3 regions of the Escherichia sp. MAL-1 genome follow, and region 3 is predicted to be linked to each of the others. Evidence: predicted binding sites of a transcription regulator. Region 3 holds the regulator's gene; each other region holds the start of a gene.
The links. The regulator PhoB, encoded in region 3, activates phosphate uptake and scavenging genes when phosphate is short. The targets are predictions, from matches to a motif close to CTGTCATAAAACTGNCNNAT.
Positions count from the first base shown of each region.

Region 1: pstS (phosphate ABC transporter substrate-binding protein PstS) is a predicted target of PhoB. The motif match lies at 3,779-3,798, and genes of this name have one in related genera.
Region 2: uvrB (excinuclease ABC subunit UvrB) is a predicted target of PhoB. The motif match lies at 3,251-3,270, and genes of this name have one in related genera.

Region 1 is NZ_CM129609.1:4,904,008-4,914,052, reverse strand. It holds gene pstB (phosphate ABC transporter ATP-binding protein PstB) at 1-534, opposite strand, end outside; gene pstA (phosphate ABC transporter permease PstA) at 717-1,607, opposite strand; gene pstC (phosphate ABC transporter permease PstC) at 1,607-2,566, opposite strand; gene pstS (phosphate ABC transporter substrate-binding protein PstS) at 2,652-3,692, opposite strand; gene glmS (glutamine--fructose-6-phosphate transaminase (isomerizing)) at 4,006-5,835, opposite strand; gene glmU (bifunctional UDP-N-acetylglucosamine diphosphorylase/glucosamine-1-phosphate N-acetyltransferase GlmU) at 5,997-7,367, opposite strand; gene ACU8XX_RS24420 (F0F1 ATP synthase subunit epsilon) at 7,720-8,139, opposite strand; gene atpD (F0F1 ATP synthase subunit beta) at 8,160-9,542, opposite strand; gene atpG (F0F1 ATP synthase subunit gamma) at 9,569-10,045, opposite strand, start outside.
Region 2 is NZ_CM129609.1:3,328,549-3,338,593, reverse strand. It holds gene bioB (biotin synthase BioB) at 1-359, shown strand, start outside; gene bioF (8-amino-7-oxononanoate synthase) at 356-1,510, shown strand; gene bioC (malonyl-ACP O-methyltransferase BioC) at 1,497-2,252, shown strand; gene bioD (dethiobiotin synthase) at 2,245-2,922, shown strand; gene uvrB (excinuclease ABC subunit UvrB) at 3,501-5,522, shown strand; gene yvcK (uridine diphosphate-N-acetylglucosamine-binding protein YvcK) at 5,714-6,622, opposite strand; molybdenum cofactor riboswitch at 6,887-7,031, shown strand; gene moaA (GTP 3',8-cyclase MoaA) at 7,019-8,008, shown strand; gene moaB (molybdenum cofactor biosynthesis protein B) at 8,030-8,542, shown strand; gene moaC (cyclic pyranopterin monophosphate synthase MoaC) at 8,545-9,030, shown strand; gene moaD (molybdopterin synthase sulfur carrier subunit) at 9,023-9,268, shown strand; gene moaE (molybdopterin synthase catalytic subunit MoaE) at 9,270-9,722, shown strand; gene ACU8XX_RS16630 (Bax inhibitor-1/YccA family protein) at 9,859-10,045, shown strand, end outside.
Region 3 is NZ_CM129609.1:3,698,493-3,708,537, forward strand. It holds gene proY (proline-specific permease ProY) at 1-327, opposite strand, end outside; gene brnQ (branched-chain amino acid transporter carrier protein BrnQ) at 403-1,722, opposite strand; gene phoR (phosphate regulon sensor histidine kinase PhoR) at 2,129-3,424, opposite strand; gene phoB (phosphate response regulator transcription factor PhoB) at 3,482-4,171, opposite strand; gene sbcD (exonuclease subunit SbcD) at 4,361-5,563, shown strand; gene sbcC (exonuclease subunit SbcC) at 5,560-8,706, shown strand; gene araJ (MFS transporter AraJ) at 8,832-10,016, shown strand.

The sequences.
Region 1 (10,045 bases), 1.2 Mb from region 3:
GTCGAGCAGCAGCACTTCCGGGCGAATGGCGATACCACGCGCAATGCACAGACGCTGTTGCTGACCACCAGAGAGAGAGTAACCGCTCTGGTGCAATTTATCTTTGGTTTCGTTCCACAATGCGGCTTTGGTCAATGCCCACTGCACGCGCTCGTCCATGTCGGCACGGGAGAGCTTCTCAAACAGACGAACGCCAAAAGCGATGTTGTCGTAGATGGACATCGGAAACGGCGTCGGTTTCTGGAACACCATGCCCACTTTCGCACGCAGCAGGGCGATATCCTGAGAGTTGGTCAGGATGTTGTCGCCATCAAGCAGAATTTCACCTTCCGCACGCTGCTCCGGGTACAGTTCAAACATTTTGTTGAAGGTACGCAGCAGCGTCGATTTACCGCAGCCGGACGGCCCGATAAACGCCGTTACCTGGTTTTTAGCGATATCCAGGTTGATGTTTTTCAGGGCATGGAATTTGCCGTAGTAGAAGTTCAAATTACGAACCTGAATTTTACTCGGGGCAGTTTCAACCATACTCATTGCAATCTTTTCCTCATCGTGCCTGATGCACTTCGCGAATCAGGCTTACCGTAGGCCGGATCAGGCGTTCACGCCGCATCCGGCAAAGTGTTAACCGTGTACAGAGTCAAAAAGGCGCTCGGTCGGTCCCCTCGCCCCTCTGGGGAGAGGGTTAGGGTGAGGGGAAAACCGTGTCAGCAATATCAACCGTGTTTATTCTTCGCGAAAACAACGCGCGCCAGAATGTTCAGCAGCAGTACGCACAGGGTAATGATCAATACCCCGGCCCAGGCCAGCTGCTGCCATTCCGCAAACGGGCTCATCGCAAACTTAAAGATCGTCACCGGCAGGTTGGCGATCGGCTGCATCATGTCCGTGCTCCAGAACTGGTTGGAGAGCGCGGTAAACAGCAGCGGCGCGGTTTCACCAGCAATACGGGCAATCGCCAGCAGGATACCGGTCATGATCCCGGACACCGACGCTTTCAGCGTGATCGCGGAGATCATCTTCCACTTCGGTGTACCCAGCGCATAAGCCGCTTCACGCAGGCTGTCCGGCACCAGTTTCAGCATGTTCTCGGTGGTGCGGATAACAATCGGCACCTGCAACAGCGCCAGCGCAATCACGCCCGCCCAGCCGGAGAAGTGCTCCATCTGCGCCACCACAATGGTGTAAACAAACAGACCAACCACAATCGATGGCGCAGAGAGCAGAATGTCGTTAATGAAGCGAATCACTTCTGCCAGCCAGGATTTACGACCATATTCAGCCAGATAAATCCCCGCCATAATGCCCAGCGGCGTACCGAATACCGTGGCCCACAAAATTAACAGGCCGCTACCTGCCAGGGCGTTCGCCAGACCACCACCTTCCGTATTGGGCGGCGGCGTCATTTCAGTGAACAGCGCCAGCGACATACCGTCGATACCGCGGGTGATGGTGGACATTAAAATCCAGATCAGCCAGAACAGACCGAAGGCCATCGTCGCCATTGAGAGCGTCAGTGCAATACGGTTCTTGAGGCGGCGACGCGCCTGCATTTTGCGGCGGGATTCAGCCAGCGCCGCATTGGTTTGCATTTCAACCATAGCCATTAGCGTGCCCCCTCATACTTAGCCAGGCGCATAATCATAAACTTCGATGCGGCGAGGACGATGAAGGTAATCACAAACAGGATCAGGCCCAGTTCCATCAGTGCGGCAACGTGCAGACCGGATTCCGCTTCCGCAAATTCGTTCGCCAGTGCAGAGGTGATACTGTTGCCCGGCATATACAGCGAGGCGCTGTCGAGCTGGTAGGTGTTACCGATGATAAAGGTCACCGCCATGGTTTCACCGAGCGCGCGGCCCAGCCCCAGCATGATGCCGCCGATAACACCATTTTTGGTGAACGGAAGAACGATACGCCAGATAACTTCCCAGGTGGTGCAGCCAATACCGTAGGCCGACTCTTTCATCATCACCGGGGTTTGTTCGAACACATCGCGCATTACCGCCGCAATGTACGGAATAATCATGATGGCGAGGATCACGCCTGCCGCGAGGATACCGATACCAAATGCAGGGCCAGAGAACAGCGCGCCAACAATCGGAATATTCGACATGATATTGCCGACCGGCTCCTGGAAGTAAACGGCGAACAGCGGCGCAAAGATAAACAGGCCCCACATGCCGTAAACGATACTTGGAATGGCTGCCAGCAGCTCAATGGCGATACCCAGCGGGCGTTTCAGCCAGCCGGGCGCAAGCTCAGTCAGGAACAGGGCGATACCGAAACTCACCGGGACGGCGATCAGCAGCGCGATAAACGAAGTCACCAGCGTACCGTAGATCGGCACCAACGCCCCGTAGATATCGTTCGGTGCATCCCACTCTTTGGTCCACAGGAAAGCCAGACCAAATTTCTGAATGCTCGGCCAGGAGGAGATGATCAGAGAGACAATAATGCCACCCAACATCAATAGCACAATCAGCGCCGCCAGTTTTACCAGCACGCTGAAAATTATGTCGCCCTTTTTACCCGGTGGGTTAAAAGCAGGCTTGGTTGCAGCCATAAGTTACTCTTCAGTTAAACGCGTTTACAAAGTCATTTTGTAATGCCGGATAAGCCGTTAATGCCTTATCCGGCCTGGAGTTTTATTAGTACAGCGGCTTACCGCTACTGTCTTTAATATTGGTCTTCCACGCAGCGCGAACCTGTTCAACGACGCTATCCGGCAGGCTGGCATAATCCAGGTCGTTCGCCTGTTTAGCCCCGGTTTTGTACGCCCAGTCGAAGAACTTCAGCACTTCTGTGCCTTGTTCTGGTTTCTTCTGATCTTTGTGGATCAGAATGAACGTGGTAGAGGTAATAGGCCATGCATCTTCGCCTTTCTGGTTGGTCAGATCCTGAGCGAAGGTTTTGCTCCAGTCTGCACCTTTTGCTGCATTAGCGAAGTTTTCTTCGGTCGGACTAACCGGTTTACCATCAGCGGAGATCAGTTTGGTGTACGCCAGGTTGTTCTGCTTAGCGTAAGCATATTCAACGTAACCAATTGCACCCGGCAGACGCTGAACGAACGCGGCGATACCGTCATTACCTTTACCGCCCAGACCGATCGGCCATTTTACGGTAGAGCCAGTACCAACGTTGTTTTTCCACTCTTCGTTCACTTTCGCCAGGTAGCTGGTGAAGACGAAGGAAGTCCCGGAGCCATCTGCGCGGCGTACTACAGCAATGTTCTGTGAAGGCAGTTTCAGACCAGGATTCAGTTTGGCGATGGCTTCATCATCCCACTTCTTGATTTTGCCCAGGTAGATGTCGCCGAGGGTTTTACCATCCAGCACCAGTTCGCCAGACTTCAGCCCTGGAATGTTAACAGCCAGCACCACGCCGCCAATCACGGTCGGGAACTGGAACAGGCCTTCCTGAGCCAATTTTTCATCAGACAGCGGCGCGTCAGAGGCACCAAAATCAACGGTATTAGCGATAATCTGTTTTACGCCACCGGAAGAACCTATACCCTGGTAGTTAACTTTATTACCGGTTTCTTTCTGGTAAGTGTCAGCCCATTTGGCATACACCGGCGCAGGGAAGGTTGCACCTGCACCTGTCAGGCTTGCTTCTGCAAACACAGAGAAAGCGCTCATCGATAAGGTCGCGGCGACAACAGTTGCGACGGTGGTACGCATAACTTTCATAATGTCTCCTGGGAGGATTCATAAAGCATTGTTTGTTGGCTACGAGAAGCAAAATAGGACAAACAGGTGACAGTTATATGTAAGGAATATGACAGTTTTATGACAGAGAGATAAAGTCTTCAGTCTGATTTAAATAAGCGTTGATATTCAGTCAATTACAAACATTAATAACGAAGAGATGACAGAAAAATTTTCATTCTGTGACAGAGAAAAAGTAGCCGAAGATGACGGTTTGTCACATGGAGTTGGCAGGATGTTTGATTAAAAACATAACAGGAAGAAAAATGCCCCGCTTACGCAGGGCATCCATTTATTACTCAACCGTAACCGATTTTGCCAGGTTACGCGGCTGGTCAACGTCGGTACCTTTGATCAGCGCGACGTGATAAGCCAGTAGCTGCAGCGGAACGGTGTAGAAGATTGGTGCAATCACCTCTTCCACATGCGGCATCTCGATGATGTGCATGTTATCGCTACTTACAAAACCCGCATCCTGATCGGCGAAGACATACAACTGACCGCCACGCGCGCGAACTTCTTCAATATTGGATTTTAGTTTTTCCAGCAATTCGTTGTTCGGTGCAACGACGATAACCGGCATATCGGCATCAATCAGCGCCAGCGGACCGTGTTTCAGTTCACCTGCAGCGTAGGCTTCAGCGTGAATGTAAGAGATCTCTTTCAGCTTCAATGCGCCTTCCAGCGCGATTGGGTACTGATCGCCACGGCCCAGGAACAGCGCGTGATGTTTGTCAGAGAAATCTTCTGCCAGAGCTTCAATGCGTTTGTCCTGAGACAGCATCTGCTCAATACGGCTCGGCAACGCCTGCAGACCATGCACAATGTCATGTTCAATGGAGGCATCCAGACCTTTCAGGCGAGACAGCTTCGCCACCAGCATCAACAGCACAGTTAACTGAGTGGTGAATGCTTTAGTGGATGCCACGCCGATTTCTGTACCCGCGTTGGTCATTAGCGCCAGATCGGATTCGCGCACCAGAGAAGAACCCGGAACGTTACAGATTGCCAGTGAACCAAGGTAACCCAGCTCTTTCGACAGACGCAGGCCAGCCAGGGTATCCGCGGTTTCGCCAGACTGTGACAAGGTGATCATCAGGCTGTTACGACGCACGGCAGATTTGCGATAGCGGAATTCAGAGGCGATTTCGACGTCGCACGGAATACCTGCTAGCGATTCAAACCAGTAGCGGGAAACCATACCGGAGTTATAAGAAGTACCACAGGCGAGGATCTGAATATGCTCAACCTTCGACAGCAGTTCGTCGGCGTTCGGTCCCAGCTCGCTTAAATCAACCTGACCGTGGCTGATGCGTCCGGTAAGGGTGTTTTTGATCGCGTTCGGCTGTTCGTAGATCTCTTTCTGCATGTAGTGACGGTAAATGCCTTTATCGCCCGCGTCATATTGCAGATTGGATTCGATATCCTGACGTTTTACTTCCGCGCCAGTTTTATCGAAGATGTTTACCGAACGGCGAGTGATTTCCGCAATATCGCCCTCTTCAAGGAAGATAAAGCGACGGGTCACCGGCAACAGCGCCAGCTGGTCAGAAGCGATAAAGTTTTCGCCCATCCCCAGGCCAATCACCAGCGGACTACCAGAACGTGCCGCCAGCAGGGTATCCGGGTGACGGGAGTCCATGATCACTGTACCGTACGCACCACGCAGCTGCGGGATAGCACGCAGAACGGCCTCACGCAGAGTCCCGCCTTGTTTCAGCTCCCAGTTCACCAGATGGGCAATCACTTCGGTGTCGGTTTCAGAAACGAAGGTATAGCCACGCGCTTTTAGCTCTTCACGCAGCGGTTCATGGTTTTCGATGATGCCGTTATGCACCACCACAATGTGTTCAGAAACATGCGGATGCGCATTCACTTCTGAAGGTTCACCGTGGGTCGCCCAGCGAGTGTGAGCAATACCAGTGCCGCCATGCAGAGGATGTTCTTCCGCTGCCTGTGCCAGCATCTGGACTTTACCGAGGCGACGCAGGCGGGTCATATGACCTTCTGCATCAACAACGGCCAGACCGGCAGAGTCATATCCGCGGTATTCCAGACGACGTAAACCTTCAAGAAGGATTTCTGCTACATCACGTTGCGCGATCGCGCCAACAATTCCACACATAGTTTTTGATTCCGATTTATATCGTTGTCGGTCAACCTGTATGCCCGTTTTTTCGGGCGCCCCGAGCCTTGTAGAGAGTGGGGTTATTTTTATAGTTACTGCTTGTGGGAGGGAGATTATGTTATCTCCTCATCCCATGTGACCGGGTTAGCCGGCCAGAATCACTTTTTCTTTACCGGACGACGCCAGCCTTCTTTCTGAGTCTGCGGCACACGGCTGATAGCTAATGCATTTTCGCCGACATTACGCGTCACAGTTGTACCCGCAGCAATGGTCGCGCCTTTGCCTACTGTTACCGGGGCCACCAGCTGAGTGTCGGAACCAACAAACACATCGTCGCCGATAATGGTCTTAAATTTATTCGCACCATCGTAGTTGCAGGTAATGGTTCCCGCGCCGATGTTAACGTTATCGCCAATTTCCGCATCGCCCAGGTAAGTCAGATGACCAGCTTTCGAGCCTTTACCCAGACGCGCTTTTTTCATCTCAACGAAGTTACCGACGTGAGCACCTTCCAGCAACTCAGCACCAGGACGCAAACGGGCAAACGGGCCAATGGTACAGGCCGCTGCCAGATTCGCATCTTCCACAACGGTATACGGACTGATTTCGCAATCATCGCCAATCACGCTGTTTTTAATCACGCAACCGGTGCCAATTTTCACGCGATGACCGAGAGTCACGTTGCCCTCGATGATAACGTTAGTATCAATTTCAACATCGCGCCCGTGAGTTAGCGTACCACGCAGATCAAAACGCGCTGGATCGCGCAGCATAACGCCTGCTAACAGCAGTTTTTCAGCCTGTTCGGACTGATAAACACGCTCCAGACGGGAGAGTTGCAGGCGGTTATTCACGCCTTCTACTTCGCTTAAACGTTGCGGATGAACGGCGACGATTTCACGCCCTTCCTGATACGCCAGCGCAATAATGTCGGTGATGTAGTATTCGCCCTGAGCATTATTGTTGGTCAGCTTCGCCAGCCAGCGTTTCATATCTGCGCCGTTGGCAATCAGAATGCCGGTGTTGATCTCCTGAATCTGACGCTGCTCGTCGGTGGCATCTTTGTGCTCAACAATGCCGGTAACTTTGCCGTTTTCACGGGTGATACGTCCATAACCGGTCGGATCATCCAGTTTCACCGTCAGCAGACCAATGCCACCCTGCGGTTTAGCATCACGCAGACGCTGGAGTGTTTCGACAGAGATCAGCGGCACGTCGCCGTAGAGCATTAAAATGTCTTCATCATCGGCAAAGAAAGGTGCGGCCTGCTGCATTGCATGACCCGTACCCAGCTGCTCTGCCTGAAGCACCCAGTTAAGGTTGTCGTCTTTCAGCGCCTGTTTTAGCAGATCGCCGCCGTGACCGTACACCAGGTGAACGTGCGCTGCGCCTAATTCATTCGCAGCATCAATGACATGCTGAACCATCGCTTTCCCGGCAAGGGTATGCAGCACTTTCGGAAGATCGGAATACATGCGCGTGCCTTTGCCTGCGGCAAGGATCACTACGCTCATAGCATTATTCAACATACGCGTCCTGACTGTAATTTAAGAACGAATTTAAACCGCTTCACCTTGAAAAAACTACATTTTTTTCATCGTGAAATGGACAGAGGATAAATTGTTCAATAACGGATTATCCCCGCTGACGAAAGCGCCATTTTCGACCATCGTCACGCCTTTTGTCTGCAGAAAATTAAGGCAGTACCTTAATTTAAGCGTCAGGTGGATGTTTTTGCTCTTATTTCGATCAATGAATAAACAGGAAAACAGGGGGGTTTTATATCAGCAGGATCTATGTGAACGCTATTCAGGACGGGTCACACGCGCAAAAAAAAGCCAGCCTGTTTCCAGACTGGCTTTTGTGCTTTTCAAGCCGGTGTTACATCGCTTTTTTGGTCAACTCGATAACGCGCAGCTGCGCGATCGCTTTGGCCAGTTCCGCAGACGCCTGAGCGTAATCTACGTCGCCGTGAGAGCTGCTAATGTGCTCTTCAGCCTTACGTTTCGCTTCCATGGCTCGCGCTTCGTCGAGATCCTGGCCGCGAATTGCGGTGTCGGCCAGAACGGTCACGTTGCCAGGCTGCACTTCAAGAATGCCGCCAGACAGATAGATAAACTCTTCGTGACCGTGCTGTTTCACGATGCGAATCATACCAGGCTTAATGGCGGTGAGCAGCGGTGCGTGGCCAGGGTAGATCCCCAGTTCACCTTCGCTACCCGTTACCTGGATTTTCTCGACCAGACCAGAGAACATTTGTTGCTCTGCGCTGACGACGTCCAGGTGGTAAGTCATTGCCATATCACCCTCCGATTAAGGCGTTAAAGTTTTTTGGCTTTTTCCACAGCTTCTTCGATGGAACCGACCATGTAGAACGCCTGCTCCGGCAGGTGATCGTATTCGCCTTCCATGATGCCTTTAAAGCCACGGATGGTGTCTTTCAGGGAGACGTATTTACCCGGAGAACCGGTGAATACTTCTGCCACGAAGAACGGCTGGGACAGGAAGCGCTGGATCTTACGAGCACGCGCTACCACCAGTTTGTCTTCTTCAGACAGTTCATCCATACCCAGGATGGCGATGATGTCTTTCAGTTCCTGATAACGTTGCAGGATGGACTGAACGCCACGCGCGGTGTCGTAGTGTTCCTGACCAACCACCAGCGGGTCCAGCTGACGGCTGGTGGAGTCCAGCGGGTCAACGGCCGGGTAGATACCCAGAGACGCGATCTGACGGCTCAGTACCACGGTTGCGTCAAGGTGCGCAAAGGTGGTTGCCGGAGACGGGTCAGTCAAGTCATCCGCAGGTACGTATACTGCCTGTACGGAGGTGATAGAACCAGTTTTGGTGGAGGTGATACGTTCCTGCAGAACGCCCATCTCTTCCGCCAGGGTCGGCTGATAACCTACCGCTGAAGGCATACGGCCCAGTAGTGCGGATACTTCCGTACCGGCCAGGGTGTAACGATAGATGTTGTCAACGAACAGCAGAACGTCACGACCTTCGTCACGGAATTTCTCAGCCATGGTCAGACCGGTCAGAGCAACGCGCAGACGGTTTCCCGGCGGCTCGTTCATCTGGCCATACACCAGGGATACTTTGTCGATAACGTTGGAGTCGGTCATTTCGTGGTAGAAGTCGTTACCCTCACGAGTACGTTCACCTACGCCCGCAAACACAGAGTAACCGGAGTGCTCGATCGCGATGTTACGAATGAGCTCCATCATGTTTACGGTTTTACCTACACCCGCACCACCGAACAGACCAACTTTACCGCCCTTAGCGAACGGACACATCAGGTCGATAACTTTGATACCGGTTTCCAGCAGTTCCTGAGAGTTTGACAGCTCTTCGTAGGAAGGTGCTGCGCGGTGAATCGCCCAACGCTCTTCTTCACCGATCTCGCCTTTCATGTCGACCGGTTCACCCAGTACGTTCATGATACGGCCCAGAGTCGCTTTACCTACCGGGACTTCAATCGGGTGTTCGAGGTCTTTTACATCCAGACCGCGACGCAGACCGTCGGAGGAACCCATTGCGATGGTACGTACGATACCGCCGCCGAGCTGCTGCTGAACTTCCAGCACCAGACGCTCATTACCATTTTGCACCTCAAGAGCATCGTACACGCGCGGTACGGCATCCTGAGGGAATTCGACGTCAACTACGGCGCCGATTACCTGGACAATCTTTCCAGTAGCCATCTTAAATCCTCTACGAAATAACCTGTTTAAACCGCGGCGGCCCCCGAGACGATCTCGGTGAGTTCCTGAGTAATGCTGGCCTGACGAGCTTTGTTGTATACCAACTGCAGCTCTTTAATCAGGCTGCCGCCATTGTCGGTCGCGGCTTTCATCGCCACCATACGGGCGGCCTGCTCGCTGGCCAGGTTTTCAACCACGCCCTGATAAACCTGAGATTCGACATAACGACGCAGCAGGGTATCCAGCAACGCCTTCGGATCGGGTTCGTACAGGTAATCCCAGGATTTATGTTTCAGATCATCATCATCTGATGCCGGTAACGGCAGCAGCTGGCTGATGGTCGGAACCTGAGACATGGTGTTAATAAATTTGTTGCTGACAATGTAAAGCTTGTCCAGACGGCCTTCGTCGTAGGCCTGCAACATCACTTTTACCGGACCGATCAGTTCGGACAGGGAAGGGTTATCCCCCATGCCGGTGACCTGGGCAACAACATTGCCGCC
Region 2 (10,045 bases), 370 kb from region 3:
AAGGCACGCCGCTTGCCGATAACGATGATGTCGATGCCTTTGATTTTATTCGCACCATTGCGGTCGCGCGGATCATGATGCCAACCTCTTACGTGCGCCTTTCTGCCGGACGCGAGCAGATGAACGAACAGACTCAGGCGATGTGCTTTATGGCAGGCGCAAACTCGATTTTCTACGGTTGCAAACTGCTGACCACGCCGAATCCGGAAGAAGATAAAGACCTGCAACTGTTCCGCAAACTGGGGCTAAATCCGCAGCAAACTGCCGTGCTGGCGGGCGATAACGAACAACAGCAGCGTCTGGAACAGGCACTGATGACCCCGGACACTGACGAATATTACAACGCGGCAGCACTATGAGCTGGCAGGATAAAATCAACGCGGCCCTCGATGCGCGGCGTGCTGCCGATGCCCTGCGTCGCCGTTATCCAGTGGCGCAAGGAGCAGGACGCTGGCTGGTGGCGGACGATCGCCAGTATCTGAACTTTTCCAGTAACGATTATTTAGGTTTAAGCCATCATCCGCAAATTATCCGTGCCTGGAAGCAGAGTGCGGAGCAATTTGGCGTCGGTAGCGGCGGCTCCGGTCACGTCAGCGGTTATAGCGTGGCACATCAGGCGCTGGAAGAAGAACTGGCCGAGTGGCTGGGCTATTCGCGGGCACTGCTGTTTATCTCTGGTTTTGCCGCTAATCAGGCGGTCATTGCCGCGATGATGGCGAAAGAGGACCGTATTGTTGCCGACCGGCTTAGCCATGCCTCATTGCTGGAGGCTGCCAGTTTAAGCCCGTCGCAGCTTCGCCGTTTTGTTCATAACGATGTCACTCATCTGGCGCGACTGCTTGCTTCCCCCTGTCCGGGGCAGCAAATGGTGGTGACAGAAGGCGTGTTCAGCATGGACGGCGATAGTGCGCCACTGGCGGAAATCCAGCAGGTAACGCAACAGCACAATGGCTGGTTGATGGTCGATGATGCCCACGGCACGGGCGTTATCGGGGAGCAGGGGCGCGGCAGCTGCTGGCTGCAAAAGGTAAAACCAGAATTGCTGGTAGTGACTTTTGGCAAAGGATTTGGCGTCAGCGGGGCAGCGGTGCTTTGCTCCAGTACGGTGGCGGATTATCTGCTGCAATTCGCCCGCCACCTTATCTACAGCACCAGTATGCCGCCCGCTCAGGCGCAGGCATTACGTGCGTCGCTGGCGGTCATTCGCAGTGATGAGGGTGATGCACGGCGCGAAAAACTGGCGGCACTCATTACGCGTTTTCGTGCCGGAGTACAGGATTTGCCGTTTACGCATGCTGATTCATGCAGCGCCATCCAGCCATTGATTGTCGGTGATAACAGCCGTGCGTTACAACTGGCAGAAAAACTGCGCCAGCAAGGCTGCTGGGTCACGGCGATTCGCCCGCCAACCGTACCCGCTGGTACTGCGCGACTGCGCTTAACGCTAACCGCTGCGCATGAAATGCAGGATATCGACCGTCTGCTGGAGGTGCTGCATGGCAACGGTTAATAAACAAGCCATTGCAGCGGCATTTGGTCGGGCAGCCGCACACTATGAGCAACATGCAGATCTACAGCGCCAGAGTGCTGACGCCTTACTGGCAATACTTCCACAGCGTAAATACACCCACGTACTGGACGCGGGTTGTGGACCTGGCTGGATGAGCCGCCACTGGCGGGAACGTCACGCGCAGGTGACGGCCTTAGATCTCTCGCCGCCAATGCTTGTTCAGGCACGCCAGAAGGATGCCGCAGACCATTATCTGGCGGGAGATATCGAATCCCTGCCGTTAGCGACTGCGACGTTCGATCTTGCATGGAGCAATCTCGCAGTGCAGTGGTGCGGTAATTTATCCACGGCACTCCGCGAGCTGTATCGGGTGGTGCGCCCCAAAGGCGTGGTCGCGTTTACCACGCTGGTGCAGGGATCGTTACCCGAACTGCATCAGGCGTGGCAGGCGGTGGACGAGCGTCCGCATGCTAATCGCTTTTTACCGCCAGATGAAATCGAACAGTCGCTGAACGGCGTGCATTATCAACATCATATTCAGCCCATCACGCTGTGGTTTGATGATGCGCTCAGTGCCATGCGTTCGCTGAAAGGCATCGGTGCCACGCATCTTCATGAAGGGCGCGACCCGCGAATATTAACGCGTTCGCAGTTGCAGCGATTGCAACTGGCCTGGCCGCAACAGCAGGGGCGATATCCTCTGACGTATCATCTTTTTTTGGGAGTGATTGCTCGTGAGTAAACGTTATTTTGTCACCGGAACGGATACCGAAGTGGGGAAAACTGTCGCCAGTTGTGCACTTTTACAAGCCGCAAAGGCAGCAGGCTACCGGACGGCAGGTTATAAACCGGTCGCCTCTGGCAGCGAAAAGACCCCGGAAGGTTTACGCAATAGCGACGCGCTGGCGTTACAGCGCAACAGCAGCCTGCAGCTGGATTACGCAACAGTAAATCCTTACACCTTCGCAGAACCCACTTCGCCGCACATCATCAGCGCGCAAGAGGGCAGACCGATAGAATCATTGGTAATGAGCGCCGGATTACGCGCGCTTGAACAACAGGCTGACTGGGTGTTAGTGGAAGGTGCTGGCGGCTGGTTTACGCCGCTTTCTGACACTTTCACTTTTGCAGATTGGGTAACACAGGAACAACTGCCGGTGATACTGGTAGTTGGTGTGAAACTCGGCTGTATTAATCACGCGATGTTGACTGCGCAGGCAATACAACACGCCGGACTGACTCTGGCGGGTTGGGTGGCGAACGATGTTACGCCTCCGGGAAAACGTCACGCTGAATATATGACCACGCTCACCCGCATGATTCCCGCGCCGCTGCTGGGAGAGATCCCCTGGCTTGCAGAAAATCCAGAAAATGCGGCAACCGGAAAGTACATAAACCTTGCCTTGTTGTAGCCATTCTGTATTTGGTTAAATTGCGAGCGAGATCGCGTCTTCGATTGACTGCAATTTAACCAATTAAATTCTAAAATAATCACGAAAAAAATTTTACTTCCGCCTCATGCGGCGAATGTGGGAATTGCCCAGGCGGCGGGGGATAGGGGCTGGAGACAGTTATCCACTATTCCTGTGGATAACCATGTGTATTAGAGTTAGAAAACACGAGGCAAGCGAGAGAATACGCGGCTTGCACGCGAATTGGCGTTAAAGACGGCTCAAAGAAATATCTTTTATTTTTTAACTGGTTAGATAAATGCAATGGCAGTCACTGAACAGGCATCTCTTGCCATAAAACTGTCATCACTCATCTTGACAAATGTTAAAAAAGCCGTTGCTTTGGGGATAACCCGGTAAGGCCGGAGTTTTATCTCGCCACAGAGTAAATTTTGCTCATGATTGACAGCGGAGTTTACGCTGTATCAGAAATATTATGGTGATGAACTGTTTTTTTATCCAGTATAATTTGTTAGCATAATTAAGTACGACGAGTAAAATTACATACCTGCCCGCCCAACTCCTTCAGGTAGCGACTCATGAGTAAACCGTTCAAACTGAATTCCGCTTTTAAACCTTCTGGCGATCAGCCAGAGGCGATTCGACGTCTCGAAGAGGGGCTGGAAGATGGCCTGGCGCACCAGACGTTACTTGGCGTGACTGGCTCAGGGAAAACCTTCACCATTGCCAATGTCATTGCTGACCTTCAGCGCCCAACCATGGTACTTGCGCCCAACAAAACGCTGGCGGCCCAGCTGTATGGCGAAATGAAAGAGTTCTTCCCGGAAAACGCGGTGGAGTATTTCGTCTCCTACTACGACTACTATCAGCCGGAAGCCTATGTACCGAGTTCCGACACTTTCATTGAGAAAGATGCCTCGGTTAACGAACATATTGAGCAGATGCGTTTATCCGCCACCAAAGCGATGCTGGAGCGGCGTGATGTGGTTGTGGTGGCGTCTGTTTCCGCGATTTATGGTCTGGGCGATCCTGATTTATATCTCAAGATGATGCTCCATCTCACGGTCGGTATGATTATCGATCAGCGCGCGATTCTGCGCCGACTGGCGGAGCTGCAATACGCTCGTAATGATCAAGCATTCCAGCGTGGTACTTTCCGCGTTCGTGGCGAGGTGATAGATATCTTCCCGGCAGAATCGGATGACATTGCACTTCGCGTGGAACTGTTTGACGAGGAAGTGGAACGATTGTCGTTATTTGACCCGCTGACCGGGCAGATTGTTTCCACTATTCCACGTTTTACCATCTACCCGAAAACGCACTACGTCACACCGCGCGAGCGCATCGTACAGGCGATGGAGGAGATCAAAGAAGAGCTGGCCGCCAGACGCAAAGTGCTGTTGGAAAACAACAAACTGCTGGAAGAGCAGCGGCTGACCCAGCGTACCCAGTTTGATCTGGAGATGATGAACGAGCTGGGCTACTGTTCGGGGATTGAAAACTACTCGCGCTTCCTCTCCGGTCGTGGACCGGGTGAGCCACCGCCGACGCTGTTTGATTACCTCCCTGCTGATGGGCTGCTAGTGGTCGATGAATCTCACGTCACCATTCCACAAATTGGCGGCATGTATCGCGGTGACCGGGCGCGTAAAGAGACACTGGTGGAGTACGGCTTCCGCCTGCCATCAGCGCTGGATAACCGTCCGCTTAAGTTTGAAGAGTTCGAAGCATTAGCGCCGCAAACCATCTATGTTTCGGCGACGCCGGGTAATTACGAGCTGGAAAAATCCGGCGGCGATGTGGTGGATCAGGTGGTGCGTCCAACCGGATTGCTTGACCCGATTATCGAAGTGCGGCCGGTGGCGACACAGGTTGATGATCTTCTTTCGGAGATTCGTCAGCGAGCGGCAATTAACGAACGCGTACTGGTCACCACACTGACCAAGCGGATGGCGGAAGATCTTACCGAATATCTCGAAGAACATGGCGAGCGCGTGCGTTATCTTCACTCAGATATCGACACCGTCGAACGTATGGAGATTATCCGCGACTTGCGTCTGGGTGAGTTCGACGTGCTGGTAGGGATCAACTTACTGCGCGAAGGTCTGGATATGCCGGAAGTGTCGCTGGTGGCGATCCTCGACGCTGACAAAGAAGGCTTCCTGCGTTCCGAACGTTCGTTGATCCAGACCATTGGTCGTGCGGCACGTAACGTTAACGGTAAAGCGATTCTCTACGGCGATAAGATCACCCCATCAATGGCGAAAGCGATTGGCGAAACCGAACGTCGCCGCGAGAAACAGCAGAAGTACAACGAGGAACACGGAATTACGCCGCAAGGCTTGAACAAGAAAGTGGTCGATATCCTGGCGCTGGGGCAGAACATTGCCAAAACCAAAGCGAAGGGCAGAGGAAAATCGCGCCCGATTGTTGAGCCGGATAATGTGCCGATGGATATGTCGCCTAAAGCGTTGCAGCAGAAAATCCATGAGCTGGAAGGGTTGATGATGCAACACGCGCAGAATCTGGAGTTCGAAGAAGCGGCGCAAATTCGTGACCAGTTGCATCAGCTGCGTGAGCTGTTTATCGCGGCATCGTAACAGGATAGCGAAGAAGACTGATGACAAACGGAAAACAGCCTGATGCGCTACGCTTATCAGGCCTACATTTTCTCCGCAATATATTGAATTTGCGCGGTTTGTAGGCCGGATAAGGCGTTCACGCCGCATCCGGCATAAACAACGCGCACTTTGTCTTCAATAGGAAGCCGGAATTTTCCTTCGGATTTCCGTTAACCTAAAGCCTGTAACGCCTTTTCCAGCGCGTTATGTAACAACTGGCGGTCATGACGATACGGAATATCGCTGGCCTCCAGTACCTCCTGGATCACAATCCGCTCTTTCACCGCCGAGACATCCACTTTTGGCCCGACGATGACCGCATCAATGACCTTTTTACCAACATACTGCTCCATAATTGCCAGCTTGCTTTCCAGCTTCAAATTAGCCGCAGGTAAACTCAACTCACGCCCCAGATTGCCGATATAAACCATCGGCGCTGGCGTGCGGCGTAATGCCTGGGCGATTTCCTTCAGCAGCAGAATTGGCATCAGGCTGGTATAAAAACTGCCAGGCCCAATAATGATGAGATCCGCTTCATTGATAGCGTGAACCGCCTCACGCGTTGCGGGTACATTAGGCGTTAACAATAACTCTTGAATCGGCGTAGTTAACTGGTCGATATTGACCTCGCCGTAAACTTCATGCCCCTGATCGTCAATCGCCATCAGATCAACAGGATGCTCTGACATTGGAATCAAATGCGTATCCACTTTCAGCAGATTACGAATTAAATTGATGGCTTCCAGAGGCCGCACGCTAAGGTGATCCAGCGCCTTTAACATCAAGTTTCCGAGATTATGACCGGAAAGTTCGCCATTGCCACCAAAACGGTATTCAAACATCGCGGAGGCGACGCTCGGTTCCGTTATCAGCTGATTGAGGCAGTTGCGCATATCGCCCCAGGCAATGCCGCCTTCTGAACGGCGAATACGCCCCGTCGAGCCACCATTATCGGTGGTGGTGACGATACCCGTTAAACGAGAACCCAAAGACGAAAGTGATGAGAGAACGCGTCCCAGTCCATGCCCTCCGCCGAGAGCAACGACACGATCAAGATCAGCCAGCGTACGATTGCGCATATAGTTTCCTGGAGTCAGATTATCCGCGCTACAGTAGCGCAAATTGCGGGGAAACAGCAATTAACCTGCCAATATTGAGGATACAAACTATTTTCTTCTACCTCTAAAGGACGATGCACGCTATGCCGCCCTGATGATGTATATCAAAGTAAAACTGCCATTTTCCCTTATTCTGTAGCGAAATAGCACGATCATGACGCTATATACATGATTACATAGCGAAAGTGTGGATGGTAAAAATCTCATTTACACGCTAGTATCGGCTTAACCACTAAACACTCTAGCCTCTGCACCTGGGTCAACTGATACGGTGCTTTGGCCGTGACAATGCTCGTAAAGATTGCCACCAGGGCGAAGGAAGAAATGACTTCGCCTCCCGTATCTGGAAAGGTGTACATGGCTTCACAACTGACTGATGCATTTGCGCGTAAGTTTTACTACTTGCGCCTGTCGATTACCGATGTGTGTAACTTTCGTTGCACCTACTGCCTGCCGGATGGCTACAAACCGAGCGGCGTCACCAATAAAGGCTTTCTTACCGTCGATGAAATTCGCCGGGTTACGCGCGCCTTCGCCAGTCTGGGCACCGAAAAAGTGCGCCTGACAGGAGGAGAGCCGTCTTTACGCCGCGACTTTACCGATATCATCGCCGCTGTGCGGGAAAACGACGCTATCCGCCAGATTGCGGTCACCACCAATGGTTACCGTCTGGAACGCGATGTGGCGAACTGGCGCGATGCGGGACTTACTGGCATTAACGTCAGTGTCGACAGTCTGGACGCCCGCCAGTTTCACGCTATTACCGGGCAGGATAAATTCAACCAGGTCATGGCAGGGATTGATGCTGCATTTGAGGCCGGTTTTGAGAAGGTCAAAGTCAATACCGTGCTGATGCGTGATGTTAATCATCACCAGCTCGACACCTTTCTGAACTGGATCCAGCATCGCCCTATCCAGCTGCGTTTCATCGAACTGATGGAAACGGGCGAGGGCAGTGAGCTCTTCCGTAAGCATCACATCTCTGGTCAGGTTCTGCGTGACGAGCTACTGCGTCGCGGCTGGATCCACCAATTACGTCAACGCAGCGACGGTCCCGCGCAAGTCTTTTGCCATCCGGATTACGCCGGAGAGATTGGCCTTATCATGCCGTATGAAAAAGACTTCTGCGCCACTTGCAACCGCCTGCGCGTTTCCTCCATTGGTAAACTCCATCTCTGCCTGTTTGGTGAAGGCGGCGTTAACCTGCGCGATCTGCTGGAAGACGATGCCCAGCAACAGGCGCTGGAAGCGCGTATTTCAGCGGCGCTGCGGGAGAAGAAACAGACCCATTTCCTGCATCAAAACAACACCGGTATTACGCAAAACTTATCGTACATTGGCGGCTAAAACGTCAAAAGGAGAGATCAGATGAGTCAGGTAAGCACTGAATTTATCCCGACCCGTATTGCTATTCTTACGGTTTCTAATCGGCGCGGTGAAGAAGACGATACCTCCGGTCACTATTTGCGCGATTCGGCGCAAGAAGCGGGCCATCACGTTGTCGATAAAGCCATTGTGAAAGAAAACCGCTACGCTATTCGCGCTCAGGTATCTGCGTGGATCGCCAGCGACGATGTACAAGTGGTGTTGATTACGGGTGGTACTGGCCTGACGGAAGGTGATCAGGCTCCCGAAGCATTGCTGCCGTTGTTCGACCGTGAAGTTGAAGGTTTTGGTGAAGTGTTCCGTATGTTGTCGTTTGAAGAGATTGGCACTTCCACGTTGCAATCTCGTGCGGTAGCGGGCGTCGCTAACAAAACGCTGATTTTCGCCATGCCGGGTTCGACCAAAGCGTGCCGTACCGCATGGGAAAATATCATCGCGCCGCAGTTGGATGCCCGTACGCGTCCGTGTAATTTCCATCCACATTTGAAGAAATAAGTATGTCGCAACTGACCCATATCAACGCCGCTGGCGAAGCGCACATGGTGGATGTCTCCGCCAAAGCGGAAACCGTGCGTGAAGCGCGGGCGGAAGCCTTTGTCACCATGCGCAGCGAGACGCTGGCGATGATTATTGATGGTCGCCACCACAAAGGCGACGTATTTGCCACTGCGCGTATTGCCGGTATTCAGGCGGCAAAACGCACCTGGGATCTGATCCCGCTCTGTCATCCGCTGATGCTCAGCAAAGTTGAAGTCAATTTACAGGCCGAGCCGGAGCACAATCGGGTGCGTATAGAAACCTTATGCCGCCTGACCGGGAAAACCGGTGTCGAAATGGAAGCATTAACCGCGGCCTCCGTGGCGGCGCTGACCATTTATGACATGTGCAAAGCGGTGCAAAAAGATATGGTGATTGGTCCGGTACGTTTGCTGGCGAAGAGCGGCGGCAAGTCGGGTGACTTTAAGGTGGAAGCGGATGATTAAAGTTCTTTTTTTCGCCCAGGTGCGCGAGTTGGTGGGAACAGATGCAACCGAAGTGGCTGCGGATTTCCCAACTGTTGAAGCGTTACGCCAGCACATGGCTGCGCAGAGCGATCGCTGGGCGCTGGCGCTGGAAGATGGCAAATTACTGGCTGCCGTCAACCAGACGCTGGTGAGTTTTGACCATCCGCTGACTGACGGCGACGAAGTAGCTTTCTTCCCGCCGGTAACCGGAGGTTAAGATGGCAGAAACCAAAATTGTTGTTGGTCCGCAGCCGTTCAGCGTAGGAGAAGAGTACCCGTGGCTGGCGGAGCGTGACGAAGACGGTGCGGTAGTCACCTTTACTGGTAAGGTGCGCAACCATAACCTGGGCGACAGCGTCAACGCATTAACCCTCGAACACTATCCGGGGATGACTGAAAAAGCACTGGCAGAAATTGTTGATGAAGCGCGTAACCGCTGGCCGCTGGGGCGCGTCACTGTGATTCACCGCATCGGGGAATTATGGCCGGGCGATGAAATCGTTTTTGTCGGTGTCACCAGTGCGCATCGCAGCAGTGCGTTTGAAGCCGGGCAGTTTATTATGGATTATCTCAAAACCCGCGCACCGTTCTGGAAGCGTGAAGCCACGCCGGAAGGCGACCGCTGGGTCGAAGCTCGGGAGAGCGATCGGCAGGCGGCAAAACGCTGGTAGTTTTTTGTTAGCCGGATAAGGCACCGCTGCGTCCGGCAATTTCACCGCTCAGTACATGCGTTTACGCTGCGTCGATGCACAGCCTCATCATTTTGCAGTATCCTTAAGATATTCCTAATATCTTCAGGAGATCGTCATGGACAGATTCCCACGTTCTGATTCAATTGTACAACCCCGGGCTGGCTTGCAGACTTATATGGCGCAAGTCTATGGCTGGATGACCGTTGGCTTGTTGCTGACCGCATTTGTTGCCTGGTATGCAGCTAATTCTGCGGCAGTGATGGAGCTGTTGTTCACTAACCGTGTCTTTTTAATCGGTCTGA
Region 3 (10,045 bases):
AGCGGTCACATCGGCGATGGCGACAATAAGGATTTCAAAGCAGTAGGTCCAGCCGGTAATGTAACCTGCCAGCGGGCCGAGGTTTTCCTGCGCATAACGCGAGAAAGAGCTGGCGGCCGGGTTATGTACCGACATTTCCCCCAGCGCACGCATAATGATATACGCCGCGATACCACCGATAATATAGGCCAACAACACGCTCGGACCGGCCATTTTGATGGCGTCTGCCGAACCGTAAAACAGCCCGGTGCCAATTGCTGAACCCAGTGCCATAAAGCGTATGTGGCGGGTACTTAGCCCACGCTTTAGCTTGTTCTTACTTTCCATCAATTCCTAACCCATCAACACAATAAAAAACCACGGGGCATCGCAGCCCCGTGGTTAAAACAAATGTTCAGTGATTTAGTGAGCGCTGGAGGTCACCTGACGACCTGCCGCGCGATCCCAGATAATGGCCAGAACCACCATCACCACTGTTGGCATTAACCACGCCAGACCTTGTTCGGCCAGCGGTAAACGCTGCGCCCAGGACGGTAAGATATCGCTGAATGCAGATGCTTTGATCCCGTCGAGAATACCAAAAAGCAGGCTGATAAACATCGGCGGAGCAATCACGCGGGACGAATTATGCCACCATGAGCGTGTAAAACTTAATACAACCAGTGCGATACACGGCGGATAAATAGCGGTCAGCACCGGTACGGAGATCTGGATCAGCTGGCTTAAGCCGAGGTTAGAAACCACCATCGAGAAGCCGCCGAGGATAAACACCAGCGTACGATAAGAGAGCGGTACGTACTGGGCAAAGAATTCTGCACAAGCACAGGTCAGGCCAACTGCCGTTACCAGGCAGGCGATGAAGATTAACGCCGCCAGCAGGAAGCTACCGCCGCCGCCAAAGGTGTGCTGAACGTAAGCATGCAGAATAGCAGCGCCGTTTGCAGACTGATCGACCAGCGACGCGCTGTCTGAACCCAGACGGAACAGCGCGAGGTACAGCAGAGTCAGACCAACACCCGCCATCAGGCCAGCCCAGACGGTATAACGGGTCAGTAGGCGCGCTTCGGTAACGCCACGAGAACGCGCCGCGTTAACAATAACGATACCAAACACCATTGCGCCCAGCGTATCCATGGTCAGATAGCCGTTAACGAAACCGTTAGAAAACGCAGCGTTTTGATAAGCCTCAGTCGCCGTGCTGATAGAACCCGCCGGCCAGACAATCGCGGCAACAGACAGGATGACCAGCGCGATAATTTTCAGCGGCGCAAGGAAGTTGCCCACGGTATCCAGCAGCTTGCCCGGATAGAGCGAAACCAGAATAACGATAGCGAAATAGACCAGGCTGTAGATAAACAGCGGCAGCGCGGAATCACCCGTCAGCGGCGCAATCCCCACTTCAAAAGAAACGGTAGCTGTACGCGGCGTAGCGAAAAGCGGCCCCACCGCCAGGTAACAAACCGTTGCCAGCAGTACGCCAGCGACTTTACCGATTGGCGTGCTGAGGCTGTCAACACCGCCGCCAACTTTTGCCAGCGCCACTACTGTTAATACCGGCAGGCCAACGGCAGTAATGAGGAAGCCGAATGCCGCAGTCCAGACGTGTTCGCCTGCCTGTAAGCCGACCATTGGAGGGAAAATAATGTTACCTGCGCCGACGAACAACGCAAATGTCATAAAGCCCAGAGCGATGATATCGCGCGATCTTAATTGATGGGTCATAAATCATACTGCCTGTGGATGTGGTGTTGTAACGTTAAATTTTTGTGCCAATCCCTGGGGATGATACAGCGGTATATTTAAACAATTTTAGCGGGAAATACTCCCAACCAGGCGCGGCGAAGAATAGTTTTTCGATTTACCGCGTTAATGCAGTCAGTATGACAGCACCTGAAGCGCAATTTAAACGCTTATAACGTTTTAAAGCAAGGAGGGATCTAAAAACCAGAGGTATATAGCGATAAGAAATCACCAACCAGTATAAAACACTATTTCCGTGAAAAAGACATGGCTAATCATGCGAACAAAAAATCACCAACCGTTGTAAAATCTAACGCCCGTATTTTGACTGCAAAGAAAATAAGCCAGCATCGACTGGCTTATGGCAATAAAAGATGACAAAGGCGGATTAATCGCTGTTTTTGGCAATTAAACGTTCCGGGATAACAAAACTGAAACGTGTTCCTTTTCCTACTGTACTCTCAATATTCAGGCGACTTTCGTGATGATTCACCGCATGTTTCACGATCGCTAACCCTAATCCGCTACCGCCGGTTTGCCGGGAACGCGCTTTATCAACGCGATAAAAACGCTCGGTCAGGCGCGGAATATGCTCCGGTGCAATGCCCGGTCCGTTATCTTCAACGCTAAATTCGGCACCGTGCGGCACTCGCTGCCAGCGTACGGTGATATGCGTGCCTTCCGGCGTATGATTCACGGCGTTATAGACCAGGTTCGAAATCGCACTGCGTAGCTGATCTTCATTGCCAGACACCTTGAGGCCGTTATCTATCTCAAAGGTAAATGTCTGTTTTTTCTGACTCAGAGTCTGAGCCTCGCGCTCAACAACGCGCAGCATCATCGGCACATCAACCTTTTCATTGAGCAAATGCGTCGGCGCGGCTTCAATTTTCGACAGCGTCAGCAATTGCTTCACCAGCCCTTCCATCCGCTGGGTCTGCTCGCGCATGGTGTGCAACGCTTTTTCGCGTACCGCGCCTTCCAGCGGCTGCTCATCCATCATCTCCAGGTAACCCTGTAACACGGTCAATGGCGTGCGTAACTCATGGCTTACGTTGGCGAAAAAGTTGCGCCGCGCCCCTTCCAGTTGATGCATTTGCGTGACATCACGCGCCACCATCAGCAACTGTTTGTGGGTATAAGGCATGACGCGAATTTCCAGATGCCGCCCGGTGTTGAGCACCAGATTGAGCGGGCGAGAAAAATCACGCGTTTTCAGATATTGCGTAAACTCCGGGTAACGCAGTAGGTTAAGGATGTTCTGCCCGTTATCTTCCGGCCAGCGCAAACCAAGAATTTGTTGCGCCAGACCGTTACACCAGAAAATACCGCCCTCTTCCGTGGTCAGCACCACCGCGTCGGGCAGCGACTCCGCGCCGCTACGAAAGCGTTTAATCAGATTGCCCAGTTCACGGCGGCGTTTTTTATTTCGCAGCTGCATCTGGTGTAAGCCGTATAGTAGCGGTTCCCAGCTACCACGCCCCGGTGGCGGGGTCATACTGCGATCCACCCACAGCCACCATGAAAGGCGCAATAAATTCCAGAAATGCCAGATAAGCAGTCCTGTTACCGATGCCAGCAAAAACCAGGGCAGGTAACCAAAAAATGCACCCAGGATGAAAGCCGGGAGGCAGCAAAGTAGCAGCTCCAGCACCAGCCTTTTCCACGACAGCCGTTCCAGCACGTAAGATACTCCAGTTAAGAAATCATAAGCCCTGCTCTGCGTCCGATGAGCAAGGCGTTAAAAGCGGGTTGAAAAACGATATCCTGTACCGCGCACGGTCTGCACCATGCGGTCATGCCCGCCGGGCTCCAGTGCTTTACGCAGGCGACGAATGTGGACATCGACCGTGCGGTCTTCCACATACACGTTAGTTCCCCAGACGTGGTTTAACAGCTGCTCGCGGCTGTACACGCGCTCAGGATGCGTCATAAAAAAGTGCAGCAGTTTAAATTCTGTCGGCCCCATCTCCAGCGGCTCTTCGCCCGCCATCACTCGGTGAGATGTCGGGTCGAGACTTAATCCCTGCATCTCAATCACCTCTTCCACCGCCATTGGCGAAATACGGCGCATTACCGCTTTGATTCGCGCCACCAGCTCCTTCGGCGAAAACGGCTTGGTGATATAGTCATCCGCGCCGGTTTCAAGGCCGCGCACGCGATCTTCTTCTTCCCCTCTGGCGGTCAACATCACCACTGGAATATCCCGGGTCATCGACTCGCGCTTGAGGTGTTTTATGAACTGGATACCGGAGCCGCCAGGTAACATCCAGTCAAGGAGAATTAAATCCGGCCAGGGTTCATTCAGTTGATTCACAGCACTGTCATAATCTTCCGCTTCGACCGGCTGAAAGCCATTTTGTTCGAGCACGAAGCAGACCATTTCGCGAATTGGAGCTTCATCTTCTACGACCAGAATACGTCTCGCCATGATTTGCCCTGTTGTAATAAATAGGTTGCGATCATTAATGCGACGTCATTATGCGTCAGATTTATGACAGATTTATGAAAAGCTCGTCGCACATATCTTCAGGTTATTGATTTCCGTGGCGCAGAAAAAAGCAAATGGCACATCTGTTTGGGTATAATCGCGCCCATGCTTTTTCGCCAGGGAACCGTTATGCGCATCCTTCACACCTCAGACTGGCATCTCGGCCAGAACTTCTACAGTAAAAGCCGCGAAGCTGAACATCAGGCTTTTCTTGACTGGCTGCTGGAGACAGCACAAACCCATCAGGTGGATGCGATTATTGTTGCCGGTGATGTTTTCGATACCGGCTCGCCGCCCAGTTACGCCCGCACGTTATACAACCGTTTTGTTGTCAATTTACAGCAAACTGGCTGTCATCTGGTGGTACTGGCAGGAAACCATGACTCGGTCGCCACGCTGAATGAATCGCGCGATATCATGGCGTTCCTCAATACTACCGTGGTCGCCAGCGCCGGACATGCGCCGCAAATCTTGCCTCGTCGCGACGGGACGCCAGGCGCAGTGCTGTGCCCCATTCCGTTTTTACGTCCGCGTGACATTATTACCAGCCAGGCGGGGCTTAACGGTATTGAAAAACAGCAGCATTTACTGGCAGCGATTACCGATTATTACCAACAACACTATGCCGATGCCTGCAAACTGCGCGGCGATCAGCCTCTGCCCATCATCGCCACGGGACATTTAACGACCGTGGGGGCCAGTAAAAGTGACGCCGTGCGTGACATTTATATTGGCACGCTGGACGCGTTTCCGGCACAAAACTTTCCACCAGCCGACTACATCGCGCTCGGGCATATTCACCGCGCACAGATTATTGGCGGCATGGAACATGTTCGCTATTGCGGCTCCCCCATTCCACTAAGTTTTGATGAATGCGGTAAGAGTAAATATGTCCATCTGGTGACATTTTCAAACGGCAAATTAGAGAGCGTAGAAAACCTGAACGTACCGGTAACGCAACCCATGGCGGTGCTGAAAGGCGATCTGGCGTCGATTACCGAACAGCTGGAACAGTGGCGCGATGTATCACAGGAGCCACCTGTCTGGCTGGATATCGAAATCACTACTGATGAGTATCTGCATGATATTCAGCGCAAAATCCAGGCATTAACCGAATCATTGCCTGTCGAAGTATTGCTGGTACGTCGGAGTCGTGAACAGCGCGAGCGTGTGTTAGCCAGCCAACAGCGTGAAACCCTCAGCGAACTCAGCGTCGAAGAGGTGTTCAATCGCCGTCTGGCACTGGAAGAACTGGATGAATCGCAGCAGCAACGTCTGCAGCATCTTTTCGCCACGACGTTGCATAGCCTCGCCGGAGAACACGAAGCATGAAAATTCTCAGCCTGCGCCTGAAAAACCTGAACTCATTAAAAGGCGAATGGAAGATTGATTTCACCCGCGAGCCGTTCGCCAGCAACGGGCTGTTTGCCATTACCGGCCCAACCGGTGCGGGGAAAACCACCCTGCTGGACGCCATTTGTCTGGCGCTGTATCACGAAACTCCGCGCCTCTCTAACGTTTCACAATCGCAAAATGATCTCATGACCCGCGATACCGCTGAATGTCTGGCGGAGGTGGAGTTTGAAGTGAAAGGTGAAGCGTATCGCGCGTTCTGGAGCCAGAATCGGGCGCGTAACCAGCCGGACGGTAATTTGCAGGTGCCACGCGTAGAGCTGGCGCGCTGCGCCGACGGCAAAATTCTCGCCGACAAAGTGAAAGATAAGCTGGAACTGACAGCGACGTTAACCGGGCTGGATTACGGGCGCTTCACCCGTTCGATGCTGCTTTCGCAGGGGCAATTTGCTGCCTTCCTGAATGCCAAACCCAAAGAACGCGCGGAATTGCTCGAGGAGTTAACCGGCACTGAAATCTACGGGCAAATCTCGGCGATGGTTTTTGAGCAGCACAAATCGGCCCGCACTGAGCTGGAGAAGCTGCAAGCGCAGGCCAGCGGCGTCGCGTTGCTCACGCCGGAACAAGTGCAATCGCTGACAGCGAGTTTGCAGGTACTTACTGACGAAGAAAAACAGTTACTTACCGCACAGCAGCAAGAACAACAATCACTAAACTGGTTAACGCGTCTGGACGAATTGCAGCAAGAAGCCAGCCGCCGTCAGCAGGCCTTGCAACAGGCGTTAGCCGAAGAAGAAAAAGCGCAACCTCAACTGGCAGCGCTCAGTCTGGCACAACCGGCACGAAATCTTCGTCCGCACTGGGAACGCATCGCAGAACACAGCGCGGCGCTGGCGCATACTCGCCAGCAGATTGAAGAAGTAAATACTCGCTTACAGAGCACAATGGCGCTTCGCGCGAGCATTCGCCACCACGCGGCGAAGCAGTCAGCAGAATTACAGCAGCAGCAACAAAGCCTGAATACCTGGTTACAGGAACACGACCGCTTCCGTCAGTGGAACAACGAACTGGCGGGTTGGCGTGCGCAGTTCTCCCAACAAACCAGCGATCGCGAGCATCTGCGGCAATGGCAGCAACAGTTAACCCATGCTGAGCAAAAACTTAATGCGCTTGCGGCGATCACGTTGACGTTAACCGCCGATGAAGTTGCTACCGCCCTGGCGCAACATGCTGAGCAACGCCCACTGCGTCAGCACCTGGTCGCGCTGCATGGACAGATTGTTCCCCAACAAAAACGTCTGGCGCAGTTACAGGTCGCTATCCAGAATGTCACGCAAGAACAGACGCAACGTAACGCCGCACTTAACGAAATGCGCCAGCGTTATAAAGAAAAGACGCAGCAACTTGCCGATGTGAAAACCATTTGCGAGCAGGAAGCGCGCATCAAAACGCTGGAAGCTCAACGTGCACAGTTACAGGCGGGTCAGCCTTGCCCACTTTGTGGTTCCACCAGCCACCCGGCGGTCGAGGCGTATCAGGCGCTGGAGCCTGGCGTTAATCAGTCTCGATTACTGGCGCTGGAAAACGAAGTTAAAAAGCTCGGTGAAGAAGGTGCGACGCTACGTGGGCAACTGGACGCCATAACAAAGCAGCTTCAGCGTGATGAAAACGAAGCGCAAAGCCTCCGACAAGATGAGCAAGCACTTACTCAACAATGGCAAGCCGTCACGGCCAGCCTCAATATCACCTTGCAGCCACTGGACGATATTCAACCGTGGCTGGATGCACAAGATGAGCACGAACGCCAGCTGCGGTTACTCAGCCAACGGCATGAATTACAAGGGCAGATTGCCGCGCATAATCAGCAAATTATCCAGTATCAACAGCAAATTGAACAACGCCAGCAACTACTTTTAACGACATTGACGGGTTATGCACTGACATTGCCACAGGAAGATGAAGAAGAGAGCTGGTTGGCGACACGTCAGCAAGAAGCGCAGAGCTGGCAGCAACGCCAGAACGAATTAACCGCGCTGCAAAACCGTATTCAGCAGCTGACGCCGATTCTGGAAACGTTGCCGCAAAGTGATGAACTCCCGCACTGCGAAGAAACTGTGGTATTGGAAAACTGGCGGCAGGTACATGAACAATGTCTCGCATTACACAGCCAGCAGCAGACGTTACAGCAACAGGATGTTCTGGCGGCGCAAAGTCTGCAAAAAGCCCAGGCGCAGTTTGACACCGCGCTACAGGCCAGCGTCTTTGACGATCAGCAGGCGTTCCTTGCGGCGCTAATGGATGAACAAACACTAACGCAGCTGGAACAGCTCAAGCAGAATCTGGAAAACCAGCGCCGTCAGGCGCAAACGCTGGTCACTCAGACAGCAGAAACGCTGGCACAGCATCAACAACACCGACCTGACGACGGGTTGGCTCTCACTGTGACGGTGGAGCAGATTCAGCAAGAGTTAGCGCAAACTCACCAAAAGTTGCGTGAAAACACCACGAGTCAAGGCGAGATTCGCCAGCAGCTGAAGCAGGATGCAGATAACCGTCAGCAACAACAAACCTTAATGCAGCAAATTGCTCAAATGACGCAGCAGGTTGAGGACTGGGGATATCTGAATTCGCTAATAGGTTCCAAAGAGGGCGATAAATTCCGCAAGTTTGCCCAGGGGCTGACGCTGGATAATTTAGTCCATCTCGCTAATCAGCAACTTACCCGGCTGCACGGGCGCTATCTGTTACAGCGCAAAGCCAGCGAGGCGCTGGAAGTCGAGGTTGTTGATACCTGGCAGGCAGATGCGGTACGCGATACCCGTACCCTTTCCGGCGGCGAAAGTTTCCTCGTTAGTCTGGCGCTGGCGCTGGCGCTTTCGGATCTGGTCAGCCATAAAACACGTATTGACTCGCTGTTCCTTGATGAAGGTTTTGGCACGCTGGATAGCGAAACGCTGGATACCGCCCTTGATGCGCTGGATGCCCTGAACGCCAGTGGCAAAACCATCGGTGTGATTAGCCACGTAGAAGCGATGAAAGAGCGTATTCCGGTGCAGATCAAAGTGAAAAAGATCAACGGCCTGGGCTACAGCAAACTGGAAAGTACGTTTGCAGTGAAATAACTATTCAGCAGGATAATGAATACAGAGGGGCGAATTATCTCTTGGCCTTGCTGGTCGTTATCCTGCAAGCTATCACTTTATTGGCTACGGTGATTGGTAGCCGTTCTGGTGGTTGTGATGGTGGTATGAAAAAAGTCATTTTATCTTTGGCTCTGGGCACGTTTGGTTTGGGGATGGCCGAATTTGGCATTATGGGCGTGCTCACGGAGCTGGCGCATAACGTAGGAATTTCGATTCCTGCCGCCGGGCATATGATCTCGTATTATGCACTGGGGGTGGTGGTCGGTGCGCCAATCATCGCACTCTTTTCCAGCCGCTACTCACTCAAACATATCTTGTTGTTTCTGGTGGCGTTGTGCGTCATTGGCAACGCCATGTTCACGCTCTCTTCGTCTTACCTGATGCTCGCCATTGGTCGGCTGGTATCCGGCTTTCCGCATGGCGCATTTTTTGGCGTCGGAGCGATCGTGTTATCAAAAATTATCAAACCCGGAAAAGTCACCGCCGCCGTGGCGGGGATGGTTTCCGGGATGACAGTCGCCAATTTGCTGGGCATTCCGCTGGGAACGTATTTAAGTCAGGAATTTAGCTGGCGTTACACCTTTTTATTGATCGCTGTTTTTAATATTGCGGTGATGGCATCGGTCTATTTTTGGGTGCCAGATATTCGCGACGAGGCGAAAGGAAAGCTGCGCGAACAATTTCACTTTTTGCGCAGCCCGGCCCCGTGGTTAATTTTCGCCGCCACGATGTTTGGCAACGCAGGTGTGTTTGCCTGGTTCAGCTACGTAAAGCCATACATGATGTTTATTTCCGGTTTTTCGGAAACGGCGATGACCTTTATTATGATGTTAGTTGGGCTAGGGATGGTGCTGGGAAATATGCTAAGTGGCAGGATTTCAGGACGTTATTCACCACTGCGCATTGCAGCAGTGACTGACTTTATCATTGTACTGGCACTGCTGATGCTCTTTTTCTGCGGCGGCATGAAAACAACGTCGCTTATTTTTGCTTTTATTTGTTGCGCGGGATTATTTGCCCTTTCAGCACCTCTGCAAATATTGTTACTGCAAAATGCCAAAGGCGGAGAGTTATTAGGTGCCGCAGGTGGGCAAATAGCGTTTAACCTCGGTAGCGCCGTCGGCGCATATTGCGGAGGTATGATGCTGACGCTGGGGCTGGCATATAATTACGTGGCGCTGCCTGCCGCCCTGCTTTCGTTTGCTGCGATGTCATCGTTGCTGCTGTATGGTCGCTATAAGCGCCAGCAAGCGGCGGATAGTCCGGTGCTGGCGAAACCACTGGGGTAGATTACTGTCACGGTGCGCGTTGCTTATTG